Regions from separate parts of the Rhizobium sp. P2_G9 genome, predicted to be linked through region 2. Evidence: predicted binding sites of a transcription regulator. Region 2 holds the regulator's gene; each other region holds the start of a gene.
What was found. Region 2 encodes PhoB, which activates phosphate uptake and scavenging genes when phosphate is short. Its sites were predicted from a motif close to TGTCATNNANCTGTCAT; they were not measured.

Region 1: phnC (phosphonate ABC transporter ATP-binding protein) is a predicted target of PhoB. The motif match lies at 4,801-4,817, and genes of this name have one in related genera.
Region 3: AC1DYF_RS20560 (DUF47 domain-containing protein) is a predicted target of PhoB. The motif match lies at 4,844-4,860, and genes of this name have one in related genera.

The regions. Positions count from the first base shown of each region.
Region 1 covers NZ_JBFUFK010000012.1:135,256-145,108, reverse strand. Annotated here, with positions in the region: gene AC1DYF_RS12380 (DUF1045 domain-containing protein) at 1-337, opposite strand, end outside; gene phnE (phosphonate ABC transporter, permease protein PhnE) at 411-1,745, opposite strand; gene phnE (phosphonate ABC transporter, permease protein PhnE) at 1,756-2,742, opposite strand; gene phnD (phosphonate ABC transporter substrate-binding protein) at 2,895-3,800, opposite strand; gene phnC (phosphonate ABC transporter ATP-binding protein) at 3,886-4,725, opposite strand; gene AC1DYF_RS12355 (LLM class flavin-dependent oxidoreductase) at 4,902-6,023, opposite strand; gene AC1DYF_RS12350 (winged helix DNA-binding protein) at 6,136-6,690, shown strand; gene AC1DYF_RS12345 (NAD(P)/FAD-dependent oxidoreductase) at 6,704-7,888, opposite strand; gene AC1DYF_RS12340 (styrene monooxygenase/indole monooxygenase family protein) at 8,001-9,236, opposite strand; gene AC1DYF_RS12335 (SDR family oxidoreductase) at 9,266-9,853, opposite strand, start outside.
Region 2 covers NZ_JBFUFK010000031.1:85,115-94,967, reverse strand. Annotated here, with positions in the region: partial or broken gene AC1DYF_RS24280 (NAD(P)H-dependent flavin oxidoreductase) at 1-360, opposite strand, end outside; gene AC1DYF_RS24275 (hypothetical protein) at 577-1,932, shown strand; gene phoB (phosphate regulon transcriptional regulator PhoB) at 2,169-2,852, opposite strand; gene phoU (phosphate signaling complex protein PhoU) at 3,007-3,720, opposite strand; gene phoR (phosphate regulon sensor histidine kinase PhoR) at 3,947-5,170, opposite strand; gene ppk2 (polyphosphate kinase 2) at 5,367-6,245, shown strand; gene AC1DYF_RS24250 (GcrA family cell cycle regulator) at 6,307-6,837, opposite strand; gene AC1DYF_RS24245 (acetylornithine transaminase) at 7,275-8,465, shown strand; gene argF (ornithine carbamoyltransferase) at 8,528-9,442, shown strand; gene AC1DYF_RS24235 (Hsp33 family molecular chaperone) at 9,530-9,853, shown strand, end outside.
Region 3 covers NZ_JBFUFK010000025.1:7,342-17,194, forward strand. Annotated here, with positions in the region: gene AC1DYF_RS20540 (calcium-binding protein) at 1-839, shown strand, start outside; gene AC1DYF_RS20545 (YbjQ family protein) at 1,020-1,511, shown strand; gene AC1DYF_RS20550 (diguanylate cyclase) at 1,558-2,895, opposite strand; gene AC1DYF_RS20555 (inorganic phosphate transporter) at 3,176-4,180, opposite strand; gene AC1DYF_RS20560 (DUF47 domain-containing protein) at 4,180-4,824, opposite strand; gene AC1DYF_RS20565 (NUDIX hydrolase) at 4,956-5,453, shown strand; gene AC1DYF_RS20570 (AI-2E family transporter) at 5,754-6,803, shown strand; gene AC1DYF_RS20575 (sensor domain-containing diguanylate cyclase) at 6,924-8,174, shown strand; gene AC1DYF_RS20580 (arylamine N-acetyltransferase family protein) at 8,852-9,547, opposite strand; gene AC1DYF_RS20585 (COG4280 domain-containing protein) at 9,831-9,853, shown strand, end outside.

The sequences.
Region 1 (9,853 bases), on a different contig from region 2:
TTTCAGTGCCCGGAATCAGGGCAAAGAAGGCGCCGAGTTGGCCGAGCACGATCTTCGGGAGGTCGAACGCATCGATCTCTGCGGCAAAGTCGTCGAATGCGGCGAACAGGTCCGCCTCGCTGCGCCCAGGCGCCAACTCGATCGGCGCCTTCAGCGTCGCATGGAAGCCGTAGCGGCGCGGCTCGTCGGTCAGCGCCGCCAGTTCGGCGGCATCGAAGCCATCAGCGACAGGCTGGTCAAGCGGGCTGCCATCGAAGGCGTCCCGTCCCAGCCAAGTTGCAGCACGGATCGAAAGCGGATCATTCTCCGGGGGAGCAAAATAGAGTGCGTAGCGCATGACCTCTGTCGGACTCGGGTGTCGCGAGTCGACCCTGTTTAAGAAGCCGTTGCTCTATAGCCGCACTGTGACATTAACGTGAAGATGGGCCGATTAATCTCGACCGCAAAGCCGTCGACAAGGTGTCGAAAATATAGACGACGAGGAAGATCAGCAACACCATATAGGCGACATTTGCCCAGTTGGCATTGGTGCGCATCGCCTCCCAGAGTTTCAGACCGATACCACCGGCGCCGACGGCACCGATGATCGTCGCTTCGCGCACATTCGATTCCCACTGGTAGAGCGTCTGGCTGACCGTCACCGGCACGATCTGCGGCATGACGCCGAAGCGCTGCACTGCGATCGGCGAGGCGCCGACCGAGCGGATGCCCTCACGCGGCTTGTTGTCGATATTTTCCAGGCCTTCGGAATAGAGCTTGCCCAGCGTACCGGTCTCAGTGAGGAAGATCGCGCCCGAACCGGAGAGCGGGCCGGGGCCGAAGGCGCGGGTGAGGAACAGCGCCCAGATCAGCATGTCGACGGAACGCAGGAAGTCGAAGAAGCGCTTCAGCGCCGTGTTCAACGCGCGGTTCGGCGTGATGTTGCGGGCGGCGAGGAAAGCGAGCGGGAAGGCGAAGATCGCCCCCAGCAGGGTGCCGAGGAAGGCCATGATGATGGTCTCGAACATCTTGGTCCAGACATCGCCGTGCTGCCAGGCATTGTTGTTCCAGATGTTGTCCCAGGCCAGTGACAGGTTGGACTGGTCGGGGTCGATGCGGGGACCGGATACGATCAGGCTGATCACCTCGCCGGTGGATTTGCCGAAGAACGGCGATTGGGTGTCGAAGAGGAAATTCGCCCAGCCCCAGAAGCGCTTGCGTACCTTGACGCGGTCGACGTCAACACTCACGTCACCGGACAGGCCGAGGTCGACGAGAATGGTGTCGGGATAGACGGTGACGTAGTCCGGAACCGGGCCAACCAGTTTCGGACTGCCGCTGGTCACGTCGATACGCAGATCCTGTCCGTGGGTATGAACGGTCGTGCCAGCCTTGGTGATGGTGATGCCGCCGCTGATGTCGACATGGACAGTACCGTCGGGATTGTTCCTGACCCAGTCCGGATGCGGGTCACTGCCCAGCACCGAGAAACGCGAATATTTGGCCTGGATCGAGCCGTCGCTCCTGATGCGGAAATCCGGCTGGACGTCATAGCTGATCCATTGGATCATATAGATGCCGAAGCGTTCCCAATGCGCTTCTGAAACCAGCTTCGGCAGGTCGAAGAACCAGACGGCGTAAATCGCATAGATGAGCGTGCCGATGACGATCAGCAGACCGCCGAAGCGCTGGCGCGGCGAGCGGTAAAGCAGCTCCGGATAGCGCTGCTCGATTTCCTGCATGCGGATTGCGTCGAGAGTCGCCACGGCTGACCTCTTAGTGCTGGAGGAGGAAGGCATGCTCGCCGACGAGGCGGCGGCGGAGCCAGGCGGAGAACTGATCGACGGCCACGATGGTGATGAACAGCAGCAGCAGGAGCGCGATCGTCTTGGCGCCGAAACCGCGCGAGATGGAGAGCTTCAACTCTTCACCGATACCGCCGCCGCCGACCGCGCCGATGATGGTGGAGGCACGCACATTGATTTCCAGGCGCAGCAGCATGTAGGAGGTGAAGTTCGGCAGCACCTGAGGCAGGGCGGCGAAGCGCACGCGCTCCATCCAATTGGCGCCCACCGCCTTGATGCCTTCGTCCGGCTTCATGTCGATGTTTTCGACGACTTCATAGAAAAGCTTGCCGAGCGCGCCGATCGTGTGCAGGCCGACGGCGATGATCGCGGCGACCGGGCCGACCGAGAGGATCGCGGAAAACAGGCCGGCGATCACCAGTTCAGGGAAAGCGCGCAGGATTTCGCAGGTGCGCTTGGCAAACGTGCGCGGCAGGAAGGACGGCGTCATGTTGCGGGCGGCGAGGAAGGCGAGCGGCACAGCGAAGACGAAGCCGATGATCGTCGCGACGAGTGCGACGTTGATCGTGATGATCATCAGTTCGAAATATTCGGGGATATAAAAATCGCCCCAGACATAGACGCGCCCCTTGGCGAAGTTGAATTCCTCGCCACCGTTGTCATGGATGCTGGGCCTATCGAACAAAGCACGCCAGACGTCGTTCCAATCCTTGGGGATCAGCCATTCGAGAAAGTCGAACAGATGCGGCAGGCGCTCGAAGAAGTGACCGGCATTGGCCTCGTCGGCGAATTTTACCGAGCCGATGAAGCCGGCGACCAGGATCACCAGCCCAAGGATCGTGTAGAACCGGCGCCGGGCGACCATCTTGTCCCAGGCGCTGACGATTTCGCGGGTTTCGTCCTTCAATTGCCCATGCATATCGGCACGCAAAGGCGGTTGAGTATCGGCAATGGTCATGGACGTTCCGCCCGCTGGAGCATGTCTGCCGAAATTCGGTCCCGGTTAAGAGACAAGACATGCATAGAAACAAGAAGCCAAAGCTACGCTCTGCTCGTGGTCACGCGAAAAGGGCGGCTGTCTCCAGCCGCCCTTCCATTCCATGGTTCCGATCAGCCGCCGATGGCCTGCTTGCGGACGTCGACGATGGCATTGTAGAACTCGTGCTTGACCGGGACGTAGCCCTTGAAGTCGCCGCCTTCGATCGCGGTGAAGCAAGCATGGTCCTTGGCCGGCAGTGCGGTGAAGAAGGCAGCCAGCTTGGCCTGCCATTCCGCACCGAGTTCGTTGCGGACAACCAGCGGGCCGTTCGGGATCATCGGCGAACGCCAGACTTCAACCAGCTTGTTCGGGTCGACGGCGCCCTTTTCGACTTCCTTATGGAACGTGCCCGAGGTGAAGCCGTCCTTGAAATCGCCAATGCCCGAGGAATCGTCCACGGCAACGTCGACCTTGCCGTCATAAGCGGCGAGCAGGTTGTTCTCATGACCGCCGTTGAACTGGGTCTTGGCGAAGAACTTGTCGTTCGGCACGCCGGTGGTCTTCGGAATCTGCGTCAGGGGCACAAGGTAGCCCGAGGTCGAATCCGGATCGGCGTAACCCAGAACCTTGCCCTTGGCGTCCTTGATGTTCTTGATGCCGGAAGACTTGAGAGCGAGACCGATCGAATAGTAGCCGGTCGCACCGTCTTCCTGCTGCGTGGTCAGGATCGGGGTGACGGCCTTCGGATTCTTCAGGTAGACGTTGGCATAGCCGGACGCGCCGAGTTCGGCGAAGTCGAGCGTGCCGCCGAGCAGGCCCTGGATAACGCCGTCATAGTCGGCGGCCGGGAAGAGCGAAACCTTCTCGAAGCCGAATTCCTTTTTCAGGTGATCCTGAAGGCAGGCATAGTTGCGAAGACGGTCAGCTTCGTTCTCACCGCCGAGAATGCCGACGCGGAATTCCTTGATGTCTGCAGCATGCGCAGCGCCGGCGAGAGCGAACAGCGCCGTTGCGGCAAAGAGTGCTTTCTTCAACATGGGTTCTCTCCTGGTTGACCATTGTCAGGTCGTCTTGCTTATGAAGAAGTGCCCTTGACGCGGGCGGGCGATCGCAGCCAGCCTGTCAGTGGCCGGCGAGTACCAGCGGTTCAACGCCGGCAGATTTTTGTGCGGCATTCGCAATGTTGATCGCGGTCGAGGTCATCGTTTCGTCGATGCCGGCGCCATCCTTGTCGGTGCCGTAGATGGTCCTGACAGCCTCGGCGTTGAGGTCCTCGGGCCTGCCATCGAAGACGACGCGGCCCGCGGCCATGCCGATGATGCGCTCGCAATAAGCGCGGGCGGTGTCGAGCGTGTGCAGGTTGGTGACGACGATGATGCCTTCGCGCTCATTGATGTCGCGCAGCGCATCCATGACGATCTTGGCGTTCATGGGATCAAGCGAGGCGATTGGCTCGTCGGCGAGCAGCACCTTCGGCTCCTGCAACAGGGCACGGGCGATGGCAACGCGCTGCTGCTGGCCGCCCGACAACGTGCCGGCGGCCTGCAGCGCCGTCTGCTCGATGCCGRGGCGCTCCAGGGCGGCAATCGCCATGATGCGTTCTTCGCGGGTGAACATGCTCAACACGCTCGACATCGTCGAACGATGATTCAGCCGGCCGAGCATGACATTGGTCAGCACGTCGAGGCGCGGCACGAGGTTGAATTGCTGGAAAATCATGGCGCAATCACGCTGCCAATGGCGAAGGCTCGGGCCGCGCAGCTTGGTGACATCCTTGCCGGAGAAGGAGATCGAACCCGACGACGGATCGGCCAGCCGGTTGATCATGCGAAGCAGGGTGGACTTGCCGGCGCCGGAGCGGCCGATGATGCCGACCATCTGGCCGGCGGGGATATCGAGCGTTACGTTGTCGACGGCGATCTTGGCGCCGAACTGCCGCGTGACGTTCCTGAATTCGAACATCCCTGCCATTCCCTGTTATATCTATAAGTTAGGGGATGATCTAATGCCGCTAAATTACGGAGCCGTGTCAGTGCGATGACAGTTGGATGACAATCCACATTGGCGCAATGCGGTGAAATAAAAGGAAAATCCGCCGAAAGAACCGGCGGATTCACGACAAAGTTGCGCAGAGGCGGTCAGGCTGCCGCAACGATCCTTGCAGCGGGCTGGCGGATGCCTTCACCCTCGAGGATCGGAAGGACGCGGTCGCGGAAATAGGGAAATTCCTCGGCATAATCGACGAAGGACAGGGTCGTGCCGCCAAAGCCTGCTCTGTGCAGCGCGATCAGCCCTTCGGCCACCTGTTCCGGCGTGCCGACAAGCGGGAAACCGCCATGACCGGCGGCCATGCGGTCGCGGATCAGAGCCAGGAGATCATGCGGGAAGGACTGCGCATGGGCGAATTGCAGGCGCACGAGATTGTCGACCGCTTCCCAATCGGCATTGTCCTTGCCGAAATGCTGCAGATAGTCCTTCGCCTCCCTCTCCGTCGGCCGGCAAACGACATGCGAGAAGGTCAGCACACCGACATCGCGTCCGATATCCTTCGCCTGCTGCTTCAGTGCGGCGATCTCCTCAGACGAACGGGCGAGATCAATCGCCGGCGTGAACAGGAAATCGGCGTTGCGCACGGCAAAGGTGCGGCCTTGGCCTGACCCTGCGGCATTGAGGATCGGCGGCTTGCGGGCAGGGCGGGGATCGCCGAGCACATTCTTGAGCTTGAAGAATTCGCCGTGCCAGTCGAAGGCTTCGGTCCGTTCCCAAAGCGCGCGGACGATGGCGAACCATTCGTCGGCATAGGCGTAGCGATCTTCATGACCGGCGGGCAGCTCGAGACCCAGCGCCTCATATTCCGGCTGGTTCCAGCCGGCGACGATGTTGAGACCGATGCGGCTGTTGCTGATCTGGTCGATGGTCGCGAGTTGCTTGGCAACCACGACCGGATGGTTTGCCGCCACATGGATGGTAGCGAAGACGTTGAGGTCGCGCGTATGGGCCAGAAGTCCGGCGGCCCAGGTGACGGTCTCCAGCACACTGCCGTGGAAATTGGTCTCGCCGCCATAGCCGATCCAGCGGGCGATCGGCAGCATGAATTCGATGCCGGCATCATCCAGCATTTTTGCCAGGCGAAGATTGTTCTCCCAGGAATTGACCCAGCGCTTCGGCACTTTGGTGACCGACATGCCGCTGGAGCAGTTGGAGGCGAATGTGCCGAGCACGAACTGGTTCGGTGTGAACATGCTGTTCTGACTGGTCATTTTGTTCCCTCGAAATTATGATAGAATTTACAATAAAAAGTCTATCTTAAAATCGACTGTTGTCAACCAGCCAGACCGGCTAGGTTGAGACGATTGAGAAGGAGAAGTCTGGATGGCCGAGAAAGGCAAGACGAGCGGCAAAACAACGGAAGGGCTCGATCGGAGCTGGCATCTGGCGCGCACGCCGGTGGAAATCGATGTTGCCGAGATCGAATATGCGCTGATGCGCACCAACCAGGCGTTCGAGCGCTGGCAGACGGAATGCCTGGCATCAGTGATCGATTTCGCAGCGAGCGGCGAAGAAAATGCCATGCTGCACATCATCCGCATGAACGATCGCCCCAAGACGATCAAGGACCTGGCGCGGCTCGCCAATCGCGAGGACATTCCCAACATGCAGTACAGCCTGCGCAAGCTGATTTCCGCCGGCCTGGTGGCCCGAGAAGGCAGCGGCCGCTCCGGCGTCACCTATTCGGTGACGGAGCTTGGCCGAGAGGTCACCGACCGTTATGCCGAAGTGCGCGGCACGCTTTTGATTGACGCGATCTCATCGGTGCCGAACTTCCCGCAGCGGCTTGAAGAGGCGACGCGGACGCTCGAACTGCTGACCGGCATCTATGAGCAGGTGGCACGGGTGGCGGCGACACACCGGCGGACGTATAAATAGTGCGTAGATCGTTTTAGGCGCGGACTGTTTGCCGGCTGTCGAAGTCGGCGAGCGAGGATGGCGAACTCGGCCGGAACCATCTCGCCAGAAGTCCACGATTGGTCAGCTGCCGCATCGTCATCCCCGCTGCGGTTCCCCTGAGCAGCGCCACCTTGCTCAACGGCAATCGGGCAAGGCTGAAACCGATCCCATCCATGCGCGGATAGAAGAAGGACTTGAGCTGTTCGCAGCGGCGCAGGTCTGCCGTGATCGGCGAGAGCGCTTCGCGGTAGGCAGCGCCGGCGGACGTGGCGCGCCCGGTCTCTGCGGCATGGATCGCATCGGCAACCGCCAGGCCGGAACGGACCGCATTGTGCAGGCCTTCGCCGAACAAAGGCTCGACAAGACCGGCCGCATCGCCGGCAAGCAGGATGCGGTTCGAGCGCGGCAACCCGTTCGCACCGCCGAAGCCGAGCGGAAAGCCGACGATATGCTCGAGGTCATCGAGGCCGAGCCGGGCCTTGCAATAGGCGCGTAACAGGTCCTTGCTCAAATGGACCTGGGCGTCATGGGTATAGATCCCGACATTGACGTGATCACCCTTCGGGAACAGCCAGCCATAGCCGTTGTCGACATAGCCGAAGAAGAACTCCGCATCGGGCATGCGGCCGATTTTCGCGAGCGGCATCAGGCCTTCGATGGCGAAGCCTCGCTTGAACGGGATGCCGGCGATGGTCAGCCGCCTCACCGTGCTGTTGGCGCCATCGGCGCCGACGAGATATTTCGAACGGATCGTGCGGTTCCTGAAACGAAGCTCGACTGCGTCCACCTGCTCCTTGATCGCTTCCAGTCTACCGTCCACCTCGAAGTCGACGCCTGCCGCAATCATCTTCTCGACATTGAACGCGTCGAATTCTTCGCGGACGACGAAGGCGCAAATCGGATCGGCGCCAGCAAACATTTCGAGGCGCTCTCGCCGGTCGCTCTTCACGCCGATCGCAAAGCGGTCCGTGACACTGCGGATGATCGGGCCGACCGAATGGGGCAGGGCATTCAACGTCTTGACCGTCAGGCCGCCGGCACAAGGTTTTACCCGCGGGAAGGCGGCCTTGTCGACGACGAGCACCTTGATGCCAAATGACGCCAGCCGAATGGCCGCCATCGCGCCGGACGGGCCAGCGCCGATAACCGTGACGTCGAAATCTGTTTTGGCGCTCATGCGTTAGGCGACTTCCGAATTGGTTGCGCGCCCTGTTACATCGCTTTTACGCCGGCTTCCAGTTCGATTGTTACGGCCGGTCGGATGCCCGGCCGGCCAGTAACAATTGGTCTTATGCTGCCAGCTTCTTCAAATAAGCATCCGCTTCTTCCGGCACAGCGAACCACGGGAAGAAGTCAAGCGGGTTGTCAAAACCGTTGGCGATGCGTTTGGCCAAGGACGGATAGGCCTGTGCCGTGCCCATGATGGTAAGCACATGCGGCGGAGGCGGCTGCAGCAGGGCGTTGGTCCAGCCTGTCACATATTGCGCATAATTCCAGTAAGTGTCGAAGGTCGACTGCATGAAGGCGGCATCGTAGGGCCGATCGCCACGAGCGAGGATCGCATCCATATAAGTCTTGGCCGATTTGGAGGCATTGTTCGAACCTTGGCCGGTGATCGGATCGTTGAGTACAACGGCATCGGCCATGCCGAGCACAAGCGCGCCGGAAGGCAGTCTGCCGATCGGCTTGCGCACCGTCGGGGCAAAGGCGCCGGCGAGGATGCCGTTGTCGTCGGTCAGTGTGACGTTTCGGTTGCGATCAGCTTCCCAGGGCAGGAAGGTGCGCAGAATCCAGAGCGATTTCGCCAGATGTTCGTCAGGCGTCTTCACATCCTTCCAGCAGTCCATCGGACCGCCGGGGATGCCCTCGAACACCATGATGTCGCACGGGCCGTTCACCGTCAGCGCCGGGAAGACGAAATATTCGCCGACCGTCGGGATCAGGTTGAAGTTCACCGCCGAATGGTCCGAGCGCGGCAGCATGCCCTTGACATAGGTGAGCGCCAGCGCCCGCTGCGGCTTGTCGAACGGCGATTTCTCCGCATCGCGCTCGAAGAGTTTTGCTATGTCGCCCTTGCCGGCTGCTACGATGACCAGGTCGGAAGATTTCGCATAGTTTTCGAGATCGTCGATGCTGGCGTCGCGAATGGTGATCATGCCGCCGCGGCGTTCGAACTCCGTCATCCAGCGCGGGATTTTTACACGCTGGTCGACGCTCTGCGCCGGCCGGTCGAGCTTGCCGTTCCAGTCAATCGCCTTATTGCCGGAACCATCAGGGGCCGGGACGCAGAAATTGATCGAATCGACCGTCGGGCATTCCGCTTCCCAGAAATTCAGCCCGATGTCGCGCTCGTTCTGCAGCGACGCGCCGAACATGCATTGGCTCGACAGAACCTTGCCGGTCCTGACTTCGTCGGCCGTCCGGTTCTGGACGATCTCGACGTCATAGCCGTTGATGAGAAGGCCGCAGCCGAGCTGCAGGCCCGACTGGCCGCCGCCGACAATGGTGATCTTGCGCTTGCTCATGGTTTCGTTCCCTTGTTCTCGTTGGTCGATCAGTCCATCAGCTTCGGAATGGCCGGCACGTTCTGTTCCGGGCCCATGGCGGTGTAGCCGCCGTCGACGCAGATATCGGTGCCGGTGACGAAGCTGGCATTGTCGGAAAGCAGGAAGGCGATGGCCTCGGCGACCTCTTCGGGATTGCCGGTGCGGCCGAGCAGATGGAAGGGTGCGGCGACCTTGTCAGTCTTCTCGCGATTGTCATGCGTGAGCTGCACCATGATATTGCTCCAGGTCCAGCCCGGCGAGACGGCGTTGACGCGGATGCCGTCCGGCGCCAGGTCCATCGCCTGATTGCGGGTGAGCTGCAGGATCGCGGCTTTCGACACCGGATAGACCCAGCGGCCGGTCTGGGCGACCCGGGCCGAGATCGAACCGAAATTGACGATCGCGCCTTTGTTGGCCTTGAGGTGCGCCCGCGCCGCCTGCATCAGCATCACGGAGCTGACGATGTTGATATCCAGCGCCTTCAGCCAGTCAGCGCGGCTGGTCTCCGCCCCGTTGTCGAGATAGGTGCAGGCAACGTTGACGAGGAAATCGAGCCGGCTGGTGGTCTCGACCGTTTTTGCAACGAGGGCGGCGAT
Region 2 (9,853 bases):
GATGGCGGCATTGACCTCGGGCACGGCGCCAAGCGAGGAGATGACGATCGGCACCTTGTATTTGACGCAGAGGCCGAGATCGTGCTCCAGCCGCTTGTTGGTGGCGTGGACGATCTGGTTGACGGCGAACGGGGCGGCCCGGCGCCCGTCGCCCCTGGCATTGTGGGCGGCGAGCGTCTCGGTGATCTCGGCCAGCCATTCGTCGAGCTGGCTTTCCGGCCGGGCATTGAGCGCCGGAAACGAGCCGACAATGCCGGCCTTGCACTGGGCGATCACCAGTTCCGGATGCGAGATGATGAACATGGGGGCGGCGACCAGCGGCAGCCTGAGATCGTCGCGGAGAATGGCGGGAAGCATGATGGCGGGTCCGGAATGTGCGAAATTGGCGGCAGCCTATCTCCGGAAAGATGGTTTGTTCAACCTTGTATTTTCGTCGCGTGCATCAGACCGCCATTTTTTGGCTGCAAAGCCGATATTAGCGGGGGAGGCATTCGGCTCGGAACTTGAAAAGGTGCTGGCGAATGATTACCCAAGGGTCATAATGAGAATGTCCCGCGTATCGAGGTATTTTTTAGCGTGAGTGGACTGGAACAGGCGATCCGCAACGCTCTGGACAGGGCCGAAAGGTCCAATCCGGAAATACGCGCGCGTATCTATCAGTCCGCGCGCAATGCGCTCGATGCCGGCCTGCGCAAGCAGGACATCCACGACATGACGGTGATCGAGCGGCAGCGGCAGCGGCTGGAATTCACCATCCGCGCAATCGAGGACGAAGAGCTCGAAAAGCTGCGCATGTCGGCGCGGCTCGACAAGATTTTCATAGAGAATACGCCGTTCGAGCCGCCGGAGGCGGTGCCTGAGCCCGATATCGCGCCGCCGGCGCCGGAGCGGCTCATCGATGCGCCGCCGTCGGCCTGGCCTGAGCCGGCTCAGCCTTCACGGCGCGAGCCGCCGATTGTCGAGCCGGTGCGCCAGGTGGCGCAGCCGGTCAGGCCCATGGCGGAGCCGGTCGTGGCGCGCGAGATACCGCCGGAGATCGAGGAAGACGGCGCGTTTTCCGATTTTTCGGCCACCCGCGATGAGCGCGCGCCGTCCAAAGCCGGCGTAAAAACGCGGCGGATCGAGCCGGTGGTCGACGCACCTTTGGTCGCCGAAGCGCGCGGCAAGGGACGGGCGCAAAATATCCGGCATGAGGAAGAGGATCCGGCCTGGGCCGAGCCTTCGACGCCGGAAGGGCGCAAGGTGGCGCCGCAGAAGCGTGCCGCGCGACGCCGGCGCGGCTCCTGGGTCGTGTCGCTGTTCGTCTATTGCGTGCTGCTCGGCGTCATCGGCTTCGGCGCATGGTGGGCCTATGCGACCGGCATGATCGGGGCGGCCATGCATGGCGGCGGCGATTTCGATTTCATCCCCAAGCAATTGCACAGCGAGGATTTCGATCCGAAGGTGCCGCTGAAAACCCCGCTCGATCCGCTGCGCGGCTTTTCCGGCGATTGGGTGAGCGTGCTCAAGCCCGGCGACACCAGTGCGGTCAAGCCGGCGGCGCAGGCCAAGGTCAGCGACGTCACCGACAGCGACGGCAAGGCGATCATGATCATCTCGAATGCGCCGGACCAGGATGGCGAAGTGCGGATCGAGGTGCCGGCCGACGTGCTGAAGAATCTTGCCGGCAAGACCTCGACACTGGCCGTGACGTTGCGCGCCGATGGCGACAAGCCGTCGCAGATCTATATCCAGTGCGCCTTTGCCAGCCTCGGCGATTGCGGGCGGCACCGGTTTACGATTTCCAACGAGCGGGTGGATGAGCTGATCCAGGTGAAGTTCGATGGCAAGCAGGCGCCGAACGAGCCGGGTTACGTGATTATCAATAGCGATCTCACCGGGCAGGGGCGGGCGATCAGGCTTTATGGGATCAGGATTGGGCCGGGGGCTTGAGAGTTTTTGGTAGGTCGGCGTTTGGGGCCACCCCCCTCTGTCCTGCCAGACATCTCCCCCTCAAGGGGGGAGATTGGATGGGGCGCCCTGGCCGCTTCCTCTCTACCGTCGCACAACGCAGTACTCAACGACTCTTTGAGGCGGGGAGCAGGCCTCTAGCCAATCTCCCCCCTTGAGGGGGAGATGTCCGGCAGGACAGAGGGGGGTACGACGCACACTCTACGAAGCGAAGCCGCTCAAACTTCCATCGCATACCCCGCACCGCGCACGGTGCGGATCACATCCGGCATGTTCGACAGATTGAGCGCCTTGCGCAGCCGCCCGACATGGACGTCGACGGTGCGTTCGTCGACATAGATGTCGTGGCCCCAGACGCCGTCGAGCAGTTGTGAGCGGGAAAACACCCGGCCCGGCGACGACATGAAGAATTCCAGCAGCTTGAATTCCGTCGGTCCGAGGCGGATTTCGCGGGAGCGGCGGTGGACGCGGTAGGTCTCGCGGTCGAGCTCGACATCGCCGCATTTGAGGATCGAGGAGATCGCATTGGGCCGCACCCGGCGCAGCATGGCCTTGATGCGGGCCATCAGTTCCGGGGTCGAGAACGGCTTGACGACATAGTCGTCGGCGCCGGTCGACAGGCCGCGGACGCGCTCGCTTTCCTCGCCGCGGGCGGTGAGCATGATCACCGGCAGGCGCTCGGTTTCAGGCCGCATCCTCAGCCGACGGCACAGTTCGATGCCGGACACGCCGGGCAGCATCCAGTCGAGCAGAAGCAAGTCCGGGACGCGCTCCTGCAGGCGGATATCCGCCTCGTCGCCGCGCGGGATCACCTCGACATCATATCCCTCTGCTTCGAGGTTGTAGCTGAGCAGCGTGCCCAGCGCTTCCTCGTCTTCCACAACCATAATTCTCGGCTGCATGGTACTCTGCTCCGTCGGCAATCACGCCTGGCGCGTGCCCCGCGCCCAGGCGGCTGCGATTGTTACTACCGGCATGCTCTCGTCCGATGCCGGCGCTGATGATCGGCGGCCAGGGACGCCATTGGCGCCGGCTGGCCGAAATGCGCAATCGGCATCACTGGCCCGGCTGCACCACGGAAGCCGTGTTGTCTTCCTTGACGCGTTCGCCGGTCGGCTGTTCGCCGGTCTTCATGTAATAAATGGTTTCGGCGATATTGGTCGCATGGTCGCCGATGCGCTCGATGTTCTTGGCGCAGAACAAGAGATGGGTGCAGGGCGTGATGTTGCGCGGGTCTTCCATCATGTAGGTGAGCATTTCGCGGAACAGCGAGGTATAGACGGCGTCGATCTCGCCATCGCGCTGGCGGATCACCTCGGCCTTTTCCGCCGAGCGGGTGGCGTAGACGTCGAGCACATCCTTGAGCTGGGTCAGCGCCAGTTCGGAGAGATGTTCGATGCCGCGGGCGAGCGGCCGCGGAATGCCGGTGGTCTGCACGGCAATGACGCGCTTGGCGTTGGACTTGCCGAGATCGCCGACGCGTTCGAGATCGGCGGCGATGCGGATCGAACCGACGATCTCGCGCAGGTCGGACGCCACCGGCTGGCGCTTGGCGATCATCAGGATGGCGCTGTCGCCGATATCGCGCTCGGTCTGGTCCATGATCACGTCTTCCGAGATCACGCGCTGCGCCAGCGCCGAGTCGGATGTGACCAGCGCCTTGACCGAGTCGGAAACCATCTGCTCGGCCATGCCGCCCATTTCGGCGATGCGGCGGGAAAGGTTGGCCAGCTCCTCGTCAAAGGCGGAATAGATGTGTGCGGTCATCAATAGTCCTCCAACCGGCGGGCGGCCGGCGCGGTTTTGGATCAGCCGAAGCGGCCCCTATGTCCTGGGCCGCGGGTTATCCGGGCTGGCAAGGAACATAGGGTCGGCCAAGTTTTCATTAGCCGCTTTACGCCAGGGTTTTATGTCAAAGTCACGAAAGATTTATGACAGACTAAAGTGCTGAAAAGTCAATCCTTTCGGACGCGCTGGAGGGATTGCTGCGTTTTTGTCAGAAGCGCACGGTGAAGGTGCTGCCGCGGCCGAGTTCCGATCGGATGAGCAGACGGGCGCGGTGGCGCGTCAAGATGTGCTTGACGATTGCCAATCCGAGGCCGGTGCCCTTCTTCGAGCGGCTGCTCTCGACATTGACGCGATAGAAGCGTTCGGTCAGGCGCGGGACCTGGTCTTCGGGGATGCCGGGACCGTAGTCGATGACGCTGACCTCGATCGGCTGGCGCGGCTTTTCGATCAGCGTCACGTCGACGATCTTGCCCTCCTGGCCGTATTTGCAGGCGTTTTCGATCAGGTTCTCGAACACCTGGGTCAGTTCGTCACGATCGCCGCTGACATTGATGGCATGGTCGGGCAGATGCCGCTTGATCTCGACGCCGAGGTCGGTTGCCAGCGGCGCCAGCGCATCGCAGACCGAGCCGATGAGCGGCACCAGGTCGACGGCGTCCTCCGGCGCGACGCGCGCCTTGATCTCGAGCCGCGACAGCGACATCAGGTCGTCGACCAGGCGCGACATGCGGGTCACCTGTTCCAGCATGATCGTCAGGAACCGTTCATGCGCCGCGGTGTCGGTGCGGGCCGGGCCGAGCAGCGTTTCGATGAAGCCACGCAGCGAGGCCAGCGGGGTCCTGAGTTCGTGCGAGGCATTGGCGACGAAATCGGAGCGCATGCGATCGATGCGGCGCGATTCCGAAATGTCGCGGAAGATCAATACATAGAAGCGGATCGCCTCGCCCTCTTTCGTCTCCGCCGGGACCATCCGCACCTGGAAGATGTTCTCGCCCGGCAGGGTGTCTGCATATTCGGTCATGCCGTTGCGGCCCGACGCGATGGTCTCGCGGATCATCTCGATGATCGCCGGCAGGCGGATGCGGGCCGAGATATGCTGGCCGGGCTCGATCTCGCCGAAGGCATGCCGGGCCGAAGGGTTCTGATAGATGACATTGGCCTTGGGGTCGAGCAGGTAGGCCGGGCTGTCGAAGCCGGCAAAGGCCGATTTGACGTCGCACAGCGGCTCCGGCGGAGGCGTGGGCTCCTGTTCAGCGATCGGCACCGTGGGCGCGGTGGCTTTGATCCACAGCGATGGCAGCACGGCAAGGATCATCACCGAAACGGCGATACGGGAATTGGTGCCGGCCGCGATCAGCGCGGCTGCGCCCAATAGGACGGCCGCAAGGTTGTATTTATGACCCAACAGCCAATCAGTGACTGCTTTCAGCATGCGAATCCCCGGCACTGCGAAAATTAAAACGTCCTTCTATGGTCTGTATGTAACAGCTTTTTCACGCTTTGCTTGAATTCACATGATGATTATGTCCATGTCACTGACAGCATGTCTGCCGAAAGCGGTCGCCGGTTTCGGGACAAAGGCATGCGCGAGAACAAAGAAGCAAGCGCATGGCATGAGGAGGAGTGGAATGGCCGTCGAAACGGATATTCCCGCGGTCGACGTCAAGATCGACGGCAAGAAGCGGCAATGGGATATCGACGATCCGGTGCTGCCGGCATGGATCGATGACAAGGCGCTCGAATCCGGCGGTTATCCCTACAAGAAGAAGCTCGATGACGACGAATATGAGGCCGAGCTGGAAAAGCTGCAGGAAGAGCTGGTCAAGGTGCAGCTCTGGCAACAGAAATCCGGCGACCGGGTGATGTCCTTGTTCGAGGGGCGGGATGCGGCCGGCAAGGGCGGCATCATCCATGCCATCCTCTCCTATATGAATCCGCGCAGCGCCCGCGTCGTGGCGCTGAACAAGCCGACGGACACCGAAGCCGGCCAATGGTATTTCCAACGCTATGTGTCGACCTTCCCGACGCGCGGCGAGTTCGTCAACTATGACCGCTCCTGGTATAACCGCGCCGGCGTCGAGCCGGTCATGGGTTTCTGCAGCAAGGAAGAATATGAACAGTTCCTCAAGAGCGTGCCGCGCTTCGAGAAGCTGATCCTCGACGACGGCATCCATTTCTTCAAATTCTATATCGAGATCGGCCGGGAAATGCAGCTCAAGCGCTTCCACGAGCGGCGCCATAGCAAATTGAAATGCTGGAAGCTGTCGCCGATGGACATTGCCGCGCTCGACAAATGGGATGACTATTCCGAAAAGCGCAGCCGGATGCTCAAGGAAACCGATACCGAGCATGCGCCATGGACGGTGGTGCTCGGCAATGATAAGCGCCGCGCCCGGATCAACATGATCCGCCACATCCTCGATAGCCTTGACTATACGGACAAGGACAAGAAGGTGATCGGCGAGATCGACAGAAAAATCCTCGGCAAGCCCGGCATTTTGAAATGAGCCTGAAACGACAAAGGGCCGGCAAGCCGGCCCTTTGTCGCAGAGAAATGTGAGGGTCGTGTCAGCGCATGCGGCGGCGTTCGGCCGAAGGCTGGTAAGCGAGCTTCTGGTGGAAGCCGCAATAGGGCGAATTGTCAGGCGAGTCATTGCCGCAGAAGCAGAAATCTTCCTTCAGCGGATCGCCGAGCGGCCATTTGCAGGTGCGTTCGGTGAGCCGGATCAGCGGCACGCGGCGGAAGATCGGCACGACAACGTTGTTGGGCAACGTTTCCATGACCTCAAGCGCATCGAGCTCGATCTCTTCCTTGAGCATGGTGGCGCCGGCCGGCCGGGTGACGGTGCGGGTCACTGTGCGCTGCGCGAAAGAAGAAGAAGCCTGCGGCCGGCTGACGGTCGAAACCGTTGCGCGTTTCTGCGAGCGGGCAGCGGTGGTGCCGCCGGCCTTGGCGCGGCCCGGGAGGCTGAGCCGATGCACCTTGCCGATCACCGCGTTGCGGCTGACGCCGCCGAGCTGCGCGGCGATCTGGCTCGCGCTCAAACCTTCGGACCAAAGCTTCTTCAGCTTCTCGACGCGATCGTCAGTCCAGTTCACACTATTATCCATCGAAGCGTTCCTTATCGAGGAATCGGTCACCACACCCCGGAACAGCACGAAGTGCAAAACGCCTCATATTCGGCGCTTGATTGAGGGTGACTAGTTCCGCCGCATGCAAATCTAGCAATTGCTTATTAACCTAGAGAGCCTGAGACTCCGTGACAAGAGTCTTGCGAATCCGCACGAATCGATTTTCGAGTTATCCCCAAGATTGATCCCCGGCCGTGTCCGATCGGCGACAGTTGCTGCACCGCACAGCGTCCGGCGGGCTCGATGGCCGGCAATTGCGGGTTTTTGTTGACGCGCTGCAGCGAAATGCTAATAGTGCCCTCGCCGCCCGCTGGGGCGGTTTTTTGATTTATGCGCTCCGGAATGTCCGCCCGGCCGGGAGGCCGCACATTCCGTTGCCGCAATCGAGATGAAGGATGTCCGTCATGGCCGAGGTCTCGCCGCTTTATGACACCTATGCACGCGCACCGATGCGGTTCGAGCGCGGCGAAGGCGTCTGGCTGATCACCGAGGACGGCGAACGCTATCTCGACTTCGCCGCCGGCGTCGCCGTCAACTCGCTCGGTCATGCGCATCCGCATCTGGTCGAGACGCTGAAGGCGCAGGCCGAAAAGCTCTGGCACACATCGAACCTCTATCAGTCGCCCGGCCAGGAAAAGCTGTCACGCCGCCTGTGCGAGAGCACGTTCGCGGACAAGGTGTTCTTCACCAATTCGGGCGCCGAGGCGCTGGAATGCGCGATCAAGACGGCGCGGCGCTATCACTATGCCAAGGGCCATCCGGAAAAATACCATATCATCACGTTCGAAGGCGCCTTCCATGGCCGCACGATCGCGACGATCGCGGCCGGCGGCCAGCAGAAATATATCGATGGCTTCGGCCCCAAGGCGCCCGGCTTCGACCAGGTGCCGTTCGAGGATATGGATGCGCTGAAGGCGGCAATCACCGACGCCACGGCCGGCGTGCTGCTGGAGCCGGTGCAGGGCGAAGGGGGCTTGCGGGCTTTCTCGCCGGAATTCCTGAGGGCGGTCCGCGTACTCTGCGACGAGCACGACCTGCTCCTGGTCTTCGACGAGGTACAATGCGGCGTCGGCCGGACCGGCTCGCTGTTCGCCTATCAGCGGATCGGCGTGACGCCCGATATCATGGCCGTGGCCAAGGGCATTGGCGGCGGCTTTCCCATGGGCGCCTGCCTGGCGACGTCGGAGGCCGCGGCCGGCATGGTGGCCGGCACGCATGGTTCGACCTATGGCGGCAATCCGCTGGCCATGGCGGTCGGCAATGCCGTGCTCGACGTCGTCCTCTCCGATGGCTTCCTGCAGCATGTGCGCGACGTGGCGCTGGTCTTCCGCCAGGGCCTTGCGTCGCTCAAGGACCGTTTTCCCGACGTGATCTCGGATATTCGCGGCGAAGGCCTGATGATCGGCGTCAAGGCCGCGGTGCCGGCCGGCGACCTGCTGCAGGGCATCCGTGACGAGAAGCTCCTGGGCGTGATGGCCGGCGACAATGTCATCCGCCTGCTGCCGCCACTGATCACCACTGCCGAAGAAGCCCGCGAAGGCCTTGCCCGGCTCGAAAAGGCCGCCGAGAAACTGCATGCCGCGAACAAGCGATGACGCTTTGACGAAAGCCCACATCCATCGCTAAGGTAAAAGTTTCCTGAGACAAGGAATAGGTTATGAGTTCCAGGCATTTTCTCGATCTCTCGGCAATGACGCCGGAGGCACTGCGGCACATTCTCGAAGACGCCAAGACCCGCAAGGCGGCCACCAAAGCCGGCACCGATTTCAAACCGCTGGCCGGCAAGATGCTGGCGATGATCTTCGAAAAGCCCTCGACCCGCACCCGCGTGTCGTTCGATGTCGGCATGCGGCAGCTGGGCGGCGAAACGCTGTTTCTCTCCGGCACCGAGATGCAGCTCGGCCGCGCCGAGACGATCGGCGACACGGCCAAGGTCCTGTCGCGCTATGTCGATGCGATCATGATCCGCACCACCGACCATACGCGGCTGCTCGAAATGGCCGAACATGCGACCGTGCCTGTCATCAACGGCCTGACGGATGCGACCCATCCCTGCCAGATCATGGCCGATATCATGACGATCGAAGAGCATCGCGGCAATGTGAAGGGCAAGACCATTGCCTGGACGGGTGACGGCAACAATGTGCTGCATTCGCTGATCGAGGGTTCGGCCCGGTTCGGCTATCGCATGAACATGGCAGTGCCGCTCGGCAGCGAACCGGGCGACAAGTTCCTCAACTGGGCACGCAACAATGGTGGCCAGGTGATGCTGAGCCACGATGCCGAAAAGGCGGTCGACGGCGCCGATGCGGTGGTCACCGACACATGGGTGTCGATGAACCAGGAGCATCGCGCCCGCGGACACAATGTCTTCCAGCCCTATCAAGTCAACAGCGCGCTGATGCAGCACGCCAAGGCCGACGCGCTGTTCATGCATTGCCTGCCGGCGCATCGCGGCGAGGAGGTCACCGACGAGGTGATCGACGGGCCGCAATCGGTCGTTTTCGACGAGGCGGAGAACCGTCTGCATGCGCAGAAGTCGGTGCTCGCCTGGTGCCTCGGCGCGATCTGACGCTTCCGGGCTTGAATCTGCTGTCCGATCGCTTATTTTTGGACCTTCAAACGAAGGGCGCCTTTTGGCGCCAGATCCGAGACAATCATGACGCTTGACACATTTCACCCCGGAGAAACCGGGTTCGCCGGCGATGACCGCGTGATACCTTTCCAGGTGGAGGGGCTCGACGTGCGCGGCCGTGCGGTCACGCTCGGACCTCTTACCGATACGATCCTGAACCGCCACAACTACCCTGCCCCGGTGGCGCGGCTGCTCTCCGAGACGATCGCGCTCACCGTGCTGCTCGGCACCTCGCTGAAATTCGAGGGCAAGCTGATCATCCAGACGCAGAGCGACGGGCCGGTAAACCTGCTGGTGGCGGATTTCACCGCGCCGGACGGGGTGCGCGCCTATGCCCGGTTCGATGAA
Region 3 (9,853 bases), on a different contig from region 2:
CCACCTATTTTGTCATCCACGCATACAGCAATCCAAGCCCTGCGCATTATTGGATCAGCATGGATTTCCAGACCCATATCGACTCGGGCAAACAAGACCAGGCGGTTTTGAGCGATGTTTTCGTATCCGCCAGCCAGTTCGATGAACTCACATCTCTTCATACGGGCGCGGATGTCGCCAGCGTCCTGTTTTCGGGCGACGATACGCTGACCGGTTCATTGCATGACGATGTCCTGCGCGGCTATGCCGGCAAGGATTTGCTTGACGGCGGTCTCGGCGCTGACGCGATGTATGGCGGCACCGGCAATGACACCTATGTCGTCGATTCCACCGGCGACACGGTCACGGAGCTCAAGGGCGGCGGCAAGGATACCGTCAATTCCTATGTCAGCAACACGCTGGAAGACTTCGTCGAAAACCTGACGCTGCTCGATCCCGCCAGTCCGGTCGGCAAAGCCGCCGTCTTGAAAGGCACCGGCAACAGCCTCGACAATGTCATCGAGGGCAACACGGGCAATAATGTCCTTTCCGGCCTCGATGGCGCCGATACGCTCGATGGCGGCAAGGGTGACGACAAGCTGATCGGCGGGCAGGGGGCGGATACCTTCGTCTTCGCCAAGGGTGACGGCCAGGACACGATCACCGATTTCCAGGCCGCAGGCACTGGTCACGACAAGATCGATCTCTCTGGCTTTCCGGCGATCACCGACTTCCAGGATTTGAAACAGCACGATCTGGAGGATCACGGCAAGGATGTGTGGATCAACGTCGGCAAGGATGTGCTGGTGATCAGGAATGCCGACATCCACGATCTATCCAAGGCGGATTTCCATTTCTGACGGGCAGTCCGCCCGGGCCTGTCAAAGTGTTCGACACCGTTTCATTTGTTTCATTCATGGTCCGGCTCGCGACATCGGCGTGAAATCACGGGACGTTATTTCATTTGATCAGATGAGGACGCATGCGGCACCGATCCGCTTGCCTCCGTTGAACGCGGCCAATGAACCGGGAGAGCCAGAATGCCGACATGCAGTCAATGTGAACTCGACAGGCCAGAGGCCGAGGTCAAGCTCGGGATCTGCGATCCATGCTTCACCTTCGGTCCACCCAAGACGGTGATCGATCCCGGCCCGTCACCGCATGAGCACGCGCTGCAGCAGCGCCTGCACGACCTGATCCTGACGACCTCGGGCGATGTGCCTGGGCGGGAGATCGGCACGGTGATTTCAATCGTCGCGACCGAAGCGGCGATCGGCATGAATGTGCTGCGCGACATCGCCAACAACCGGCGCGACATCGTAGTCGGCCGCGCCGCGGCGTCGCAGACGTCGCTGCGCGAGGCGAGGCTCGCCTGCCTCAACGATCTGCAGCGCGAGGCCGCGATGGTTGGAGCCGATGCGGTGATCGCCGTCGATCTCGACTATAACGAAATTTCCACCCCTGGCAGCGGCGGCGGCATCCTGTTCGTCGCGGCGAGCGGCACGGCGGTGACGTTGAAGCCCGCTGCTTGAGCGCGGGGTGATCGGGGTTTTGGCATGCCCTCGTTGTGAGGCAAGTCTACGCAGCCTTCCTGTCGGCCGAGACCCATCTGCCCTTGCCTTCGGCCTTGGCGCGATAGCAGGCCTGGTCGGCCGAGGACATGAGTTTTGTGGCCGACGCGGCATCGCCTGAGACGGTTTTGATGCCAATGCTGGCGCCCACCCGGTATTCTCGCCCGTCAAAGATGAAGGGCAGCGATGCGATTGCCTGGGTGAGGCGGTCGCAGATCGCATGTGCCGTGGGAATATCAATATCGGTCAATATCAAGCCGAATTCGTCGCCGCCGAGGCGTGCCACGATGTCGTCGGCGCGGACTGAGCGTTGCAGGCAGGCGGCGATCTCCTTGAGAACCTCGTCTCCCGCCGCGTGCCCGGCTCCGTCGTTGACGGCCTTGAATCCATCGAGATCGAGCAGTGCCAGCATATGCAGGCGCCGCCCTCCGTGCGCGGCGCGGATGGCCGACTGGAATGCCTCGTCGAAAGCCTGCCTGTTGGGCAGGCCGGTCAGCGCATCATGCGTCGCGGCATGATGCAGCCGCGCCTTGAGTTCATGCTCCTCTGTCGTGTCGCGGAAGACGATGACAAGGCCGGCATTCCGGCTGTCGGCGACGAAAGGCGAGATCGAGCAATGCGCGCGCCGTTGTGCGCCGTCGCGCCTGCGGATCACGGTGTCGTCGGCGACCTTGAGCGGCATCCCGAGAGATAGTGCCTGGATGACCAGCCGGCCGCAGATCGGCTGATCCGCACCGGAGCGCAGGTCTAGAACCTGACCAACCGACCGCCCAATGGCGTCTTCCGGCGTCCAGCCGGTGATTTCGGCCGCCGCCGCGTTGAAATCGGTGATGATTCCGGTGGAGTCGACGCAGGCTAGCCCTTCGGCGATCGACCGGAAGGTTACAAGCAGACGCTCCTTTTCCTGCGCAAGGGCGAGTTCGACCTCCTTGAGCGCCGAAATATCGGTATCGGTGCCAAGGATGCGCGCCACGCTGCCGTCGGCCCGCCATTCGACCGGCCTGCCGCGGCTGAGGATCCAGACCCAATGGCCATCCCGGTGCCGTTCGCGGTATTCAAAGGAGTTTATCGCCAGCTTGCCGTCGTTCTGTCGCGTGATGGCGTCGAGGATGCGCGGACGGTCCTCTGGATGCAACCTGTCGAGCCAGGGACCGGCAAGCGCATCCACGTCTTCGTCAGGGCCGTAGCCCCGGATCTGCTTCCATCTCGGCGAGAAATAAGCCGTGCCGGCCACGAAGTCGTGATCCCAGATGCCCTGACCCGCGGCATCGAGGGCCCAGTGCAGCCTGCGCCCCTGCTTCATCCATTCCTCGTCGCCCCAAGGTTCGGGGGCGGTATCTGACATGGCGCGGGTTTCCTCTCGCCGGAATATTCGCCGTATTTCGGAGAGGAGAATAGACGCGAAGGGTGAGTGTCGGGTTAACGAAGAATAACAAAGCAGGGACGACGGAGAGTTTCGTGGGCCGATCACGGATACCAGGGGCTTCAAAACGTCTCCCCCCAACACTTTTCAGAGGCCACGATATTTGCCGCGACTTTCCTTCAGATGGATTGTCCACGCAACGCGCCATGACCCAAAGGCAATCAATATCCCCTGCGCCGACATGCCAATGTGCAATCAGACGTCACCTGAACAGCGCGGCCAGATAATAAACAAGTGCGGAGATGATCGCCGCCGAGGGCAATGTGATGATCCAGGCAATGACGATGTTGCTTGCCAGGCCCCATCTCACGGCGGAGACCCTTCGGGCGGCGCCGACGCCGACGATGGCACCGGTAATCGTGTGCGTGGTCGACACGGGAATGCCCAGCCAGGTGGCGGCGAACAGAGTCAGGGCGCCGCCTGTCTCAGCACAGAAGCCTTGCATTGGATTGAGCCGGGTGATTTTCGATCCCATCGTGTGCACGATGCGCCAGCCGCCAAACAGGGTGCCGAGCGCCATCGCCGTCTGGCAGGAGATCACCACCCAGAGCGGAACATAGAAGCTGCCGCCGAGATAGCCTTGCGAGAACAACAGCACCGCTATGATTCCCATCGTCTTCTGCGCGTCATTGCCGCCATGTCCGAGGGAGTAGAGCGACGCAGAAACGAATTGCAGGATGCGGAACGTGCTGTCGACCGCAAATGGCGTCTGGCGCACGAAAATCCAGGATACGGAGAGGATCAGGAAGAGTGCCAGGACAAAGCCGATGGCAGGCGACAGGAAGATAGCCGCCACGGTCTTGGTAAGGCCGGAAAACACGATGGCGCTGCCGCCGGTCTTGGCGAGTCCCGCACCGACCAATCCGCCGACGAGCGCATGGGATGAACTGGAGGGGATGCCGAATATCCAGGTGACGATGTTCCACACGATCGCTCCCGACAGGGCCGCGAAGACCACCTGTGGTGACACGATCGCCGGGTCGATGATCCCGGTGCCCAGTGTCTGGGCAACATGCAGGCCGAAGAACAGGAAGGCGATGAAGTTGAAGAAAGCCGCCCATAGGACCGCGTATTGCGGCTTCAATACCCTGGTCGAGACGATTGTGGCAATCGAATTGGCTGCATCGTGCAGGCCGTTGAGAAAGTCGAAGAACAGTGCCACAGCGATCAGGCCGGCCAGCAGCGGAAAGGCGAGGGTGGCATCCATCAGACGTTCTCGATGACGATGCCGTTGATCTCGTTGGCGACATCTTCGAACCGGTCCACAACCTTCTCGAGCTCGCCATAGATCTCGCTGCCGATGAGATAGGCCATGGCATTGCCGGCGCCGTGTGTGCGGAAAAGGTTTTTCAGTCCTTCTTCGTAAAGCTCGTCGGAGCGGCCTTCGACGCGCGTCATCTCTTCCGTCAGCGCGCTGATCCGGGTGGAATTCGTCCCCATCTGTGGCAGCAGCGGTACTGTCGCGGCGTTGAGGCGCGCCGCCTCCGCGATCAGCCGGCCCATCTCCTGCATGCCTGGCTCGAACGTGTGCTGTTCGAAGCGGCGAATTGTCTTCACCGTCTTGTTGAGCATGTCGACGGCATCGTCCATGGACTGAATGAGGTCCTTGATGTCGCCTCGGTCGAAAGGGGTGATGAAGCTGCGGCGCACCGCGAGCAAGACTTCGCGGGTGATCTCGTCCGCCTCGTTCTCCAATTCGACGATCCGCCGGCAATGGTCTTCGATCGCTCCTTCGCCGGTCAGCAGTGCCTGCATTTCGTTTGCGGCATCCACGGCCGTTTTCGAATGCCGCTCGAAGAGATCGAAGAACTTGTCTTCACGCGGCAGGAGTTTTCTGAACCAACTGAGCATGTTGCTATCCGGTAATGACTGTCACAAAACTGTCATAAATGAAAATTCCGGAGCTGTAAAAGCTTGATCTGCATGGCCTATCTTGATTTTGTGGGAAAGGGAAACAGGGAATAAGCTCACTCAGGAAAACAGTGGCAAAAAGAAAAACGCATCTTGCACGGCTGGCCAGGCACGCGACGGCGCTATTCAATGCGCCGTGGCTGGAGCAGTATGCTGCCATCTGCTATCGCGCCGATCAGGAAAGCAACAGGCATCTGGCTTTGATGATCACGGCTCGCGGTTCCGGACGCTGGGTTATTCCGAAAGGTGGCCTGATGAAGGACAAAGATCCGCGGCAGGTCGCCGCGCGCGAGGCGTTCGAGGAAGCCAGCATTAAAGGGAAGGTCAGCAAAGAGGCGATCGGCAGCTACAGCTGTATGAAGCGCCTTGATGATGGCACGAATGCGCCATGCATCGTCGAAGTCTTCGCTCTTGAAGTCGACGTCATCGCCGAGACTTTCAAGGAGCATGGCCAGAGGCAGGTCCTTTGGGTGCCGTTGGCGGAGGCTGGTCGACTTGTCGAGGAGCCGGAGCTGCGTGGATTGTTTGTCAAGCTCGATATGCTGCTGCGGGCGAAATTCGGACTATGAGGCTCATGCGGGGATCTCGGCTCCTGCATTGACAGCTATCAGGTCGGCAAAGGATTTTCCTTGCGCCGATCCTGGGGGCACCCAAGGCTTGGCGGCTGCATGGGGCAAACCCTCCCGCCCCGGTCCCGGATCCGTGGCGATGCGGAACGAATATCGCACGTCTGCGTTCCCTATCGCCAGAACCGCCTCAATACCACCAGCGGCTCTCCGTCAACCCCGCAGCCGGAGTGATCGTCGATGTTGTCCGAGTCAGAGGTGTCCGCCCCTTCAACGCCCGAGATTCCGACGGGATCAAGCCGATTGCAGAAATATGTCGGCTGCATTCTTTTCCTGATGGTGATCTACGGTCTTTACCTCGGCCGGGAATTCCTGACGCCGATCGTGCTTGCGTTTCTGCTGGCGCTGACCTTGACGCCGGTGGTGCGGTTCCTAGCCAGATGGTCCGTGCCGTCAGGGCTTTCGGCGACGCTGTTGATCATCCTCARGACGGTGACGATCTCGGTTCTGGCCTATGCCACAAGCGGACCAATTGCGACACTTGTCGCCGATGCGCCTGCCATCGGCGACAAGCTGCAAGCCAAGGTCCACTCGGTGAAGGTCACGGTCGATAAGGCATTGAAGGCCACGGCCCAGATCGACTCTGCGACGGAGGTCGTCTCCGATAACAATGTGCAGAAGGTCGTCATGGCGCAGCCGGGCATTCTGTCACGCGCTGCCGGCAACGCGCTTTCCTTGGGGACGACGCTGGCAATCACCTTCGTCTTGTCGCTGTTTCTGCTCGCGTCGGGCACGATGTTCTATGAAAAGATTGTCCAAAGCGTTCCGAGATTGAGCGACAAGAAGCGGATTTTGCGGGTCGTCTATAGCGTCGAGCGCGAAATCTCGCGTTATCTGTTCACGATCAGCCTCATCAATGCCGGACTGGGGGCCATGATCGGAATAGGCCTGTGGCTGATCGGCATTCCCGACGCCCTCGTTCTCGGCATGGCTGCGGCAATCTTCAATTTCCTGCCCTTCATCGGGGCGCTCATGACGATCGTGCTTGTCGGCGTGATCTCGCTTGCCACCTTCGACGGGATCGCCTTTGGCCTTGTCGCGCCCGCCTTCGTCCTCTGTTGCGACATTATCGAAGGCCAGTTCGTTACGCCGCTCCTGCTCGGCAGGCGGCTTGAACTGAACACGGTCGCGGTGTTCATCTCGATCTCCTTCTGGTCATGGATCTGGGGCTTCATCGGTGCATTGCTGGCTGTGCCGATCCTCGTCGTCATCAAGGTGATTTGCGATCACTTCGAGTCGCTAAAGCCGTTTGGCAATTTCCTCTCCGCACAGCAGGTGAAGTCCGACGAATAAGGGCAGACACCGTTGAAGGCAGAGGTCTTGGCTCGAAGGCGGACATCGGGCCACCGGTATAACGTTCCTTAAATTCTTGCTGCTATGCCTGCGTTGCGGAAACGAAGGCCGGGACGCACTATGACCGTTCAGACATTTGGAAAGGCATCGCCCGAGGCCCTTTATCGGGAGGCAAACCGGCTTGCGGCACTCGAACAACTCGACATGTTGGACACGCCGCGGGACCCTGGCTTCGATCGGCTGGTGCAGCTGATCAAGGAAATATTCCGCGTCGATATCGCCATCATCTCGCTGATCGACGCGCATCGGCAATGGTACAAATCCTGTTCCGGCATGCCTGTGAACGAGGTGGCAAGAGAGGAGACGTTCTGCCAGCATGTCGTGCTTTCCGAGCAGGCGATTGTGGTGCCGGATGCGACCAAGGACCCCTTGTTTGCCCAAAACCCATCTGTTGTCGGTGACGATCATATCAGGTTCTACGCTGGTGTGCCGCTTAAGACAGATGAAGGGCATGTCATCGGGACGGTGTGTGCCATCGACCGCAGGCCGGGCTCCTTCAGCAGGCGTGACCTTGCGATTCTGGAGGGCATAGCGGCCATCGCCATGGACCGGATCGAGCTGTTGAAATCAGCGTCGACCGACGGACTGACGGGTCTCCTCAATCGTCGCGCGTTCAAGGAAGAGGCGAGCCAGGCGATCTCATCGGCAATTCGACATCGCCAGGATCTCGCCTGCATTATTTTCGATGTCGATCACTTCAAGCGTGTAAACGACACGTATGGCCATGCGGCCGGCGACGAGGTGCTCAGGGCTGTTGCCGAAGCGTGCAGAGCTGTCTTGCGTGCCGAAGATCGGCTTGGCCGGATCGGCGGCGAGGAGTTTGCGATCATACTTCCCCAAACCGGCCGCGAGGCTGCTGGTATCGTCGCAGAGAAGGTGCGCACCGCGATCGCCGCGCAAACTGTTGCCTGGAATGGGGGATCGATTGGTGTGACCGCAAGCTTGGGTTTGACCTCACTTTCGATTGTCGCCAAGGACATCGACACGCTGCTGGCGCAGGCCGATGTGGCGCTTTATCGCGCCAAGAGCAGTGGACGTAACCGCTGCATTGATTGGGGCGCAGGGACGGACGAGGCGATGGGGAGCGGTCGGCGGCGGGTGCTGAAAGCCGGCAATATTATCTTCAACGATCGCCGTTCGACGATTGATTGTACCGTAAAGACCTTTGGCACGGGTGGCGCCGGCCTGCGCGTGATGAATTCCGCCGGCATTCCGCCGGAATTCCTGCTGGCGATCAAGGGCGAGGGATTTGAGACCGAGTGCCGGGTCGTCATGCAGGACAGCCAGAATATCGAGGTTGCCTTTAGATAAGTTCGGGTGGCGATTTGCCGCTCGCCGTCATCATTGCTTCACTTCGGACGAAGCCTGATCGAGCCGGCAATTTCCTCCACGCACAACAGATAAAATCTGAGAAGTAAGGGACGGCGGCGGCAAGGGCCATCAGTGTTCTTAAAAACTGTTATAGGAAAAAGCGCGCGGTGGATGCTCTCTGACCCCGAGTGCGTAATCCAGTTGCGCACGCATCCACAAGACACCGTTCTCATAATCGTCATGGGACATTTGCTCAAGACGGCCACCGCCGCGTGTCACCTGCCCGGGCAGCGCCTGCTACGGCAATGGTCCCGAGCAGGGTACCAAACACACCGACCGCTATCACAATCCATCTTGTCATCATACCGCCCACGTTCAGCTACCAGTATCGTTTGGGCGGGGAATGGCCGCATCCGATCAACCCATTCAGTCTCCAGCCTGCACAGTTCACTCACAGGTTTTAGTGGCGAGTTTTCGGCGACTTTGCATGAATCTTTCTGGTTGAGTTCGGGCTTTGACATTTTCGGCGCGCGGTTTGACTGCAGAAGGTGGTAGTGTTTCTGCCTCACCGACATAGGCCGCAAAGCTCCCGGCGCTATGAAAGCGCACTGTTGGGTAAACCGGGAATATCCTCCGGCAGGCCGAAATCTGCGCGCAGCACATGTGGCAACTCCTCCTCACGCAATTCGCGCTGGATTGTTTCTCCACCAGCATAGCGAATTGTGTATTGCCGTTCGTAAAGTCCATACCGTGCATCGGGCGGCTGCAAGCGCGGTGCGGAATGGCGAGCCGGGATGCGTAGACGTATACCAGTTGGCAGTCTCAAGGTCGGCGTCTTCGACCTGGCCCGGTGCCAGTTCATACGCCGGCATCCAGGCGCCATCTCTGAAGACGCCGAGTAGCGGCCCCTCCTTGCCCTGGCCGAATCTGTAGCTGTCGTGCCGGCTCTTCTGTGGCTCTTCGCTGGCGAGGCGCAGCGGCGCGTCGGGAACCGTGCCGCCAAAGCCCACGTCGACCAGCCATTCCTCATCGTCCAGACGCACAATCAGCGCCAGGTGACTCCGCGCCGGAGGCGGCGCCTCTGCCGGGCGGTGCCAGAGAACACGGGCCAGCACCCGCCGGACGTCATATCCGACTATACCGAGCATATATTCGAAAAGCCTGTTCTGCTCGAAGCAATAGCCGCCGCGACGGCGCGTCACCAGTTTATCGATGATGGCGGGCAGCGCCAGATCTATGGGCCGACCGGCCAGGACGTCGAGCGCTTCGAAGGGGATGGCAGCGAGATGCAATCGCTGCAGTGCCGCAAGCGTTGCAAAATCGGCATGCGCTGTTCCTTGAAACCCTATCCTGTCGAAATAAGCATCCAGCATTTGTTCGACCTCGCCTGGATTGATCCTGTGTTGCAGAATACACGGTGAAGAGCGCTTCGGGAGTATCAGACGACTGCCCTCATCCCGGCGTTGATATCTGGCGTGGTGGGCCACAGCACTTATGCGCGGAGGAAAAGGCCATTGCAGAGTCACAGCTTGATTGCCTTTTCCTTATGCCTTAGATCAGTCGCGATTGCGACGGTCGCCAACGCCGCCGATCTGCCGCGAGAGCATTGCCTCGTCCTGCCGCACTGAAACCGGACCATCTCAAGGACAGATCGCAATGGAAAATACGTCTGCAATCAT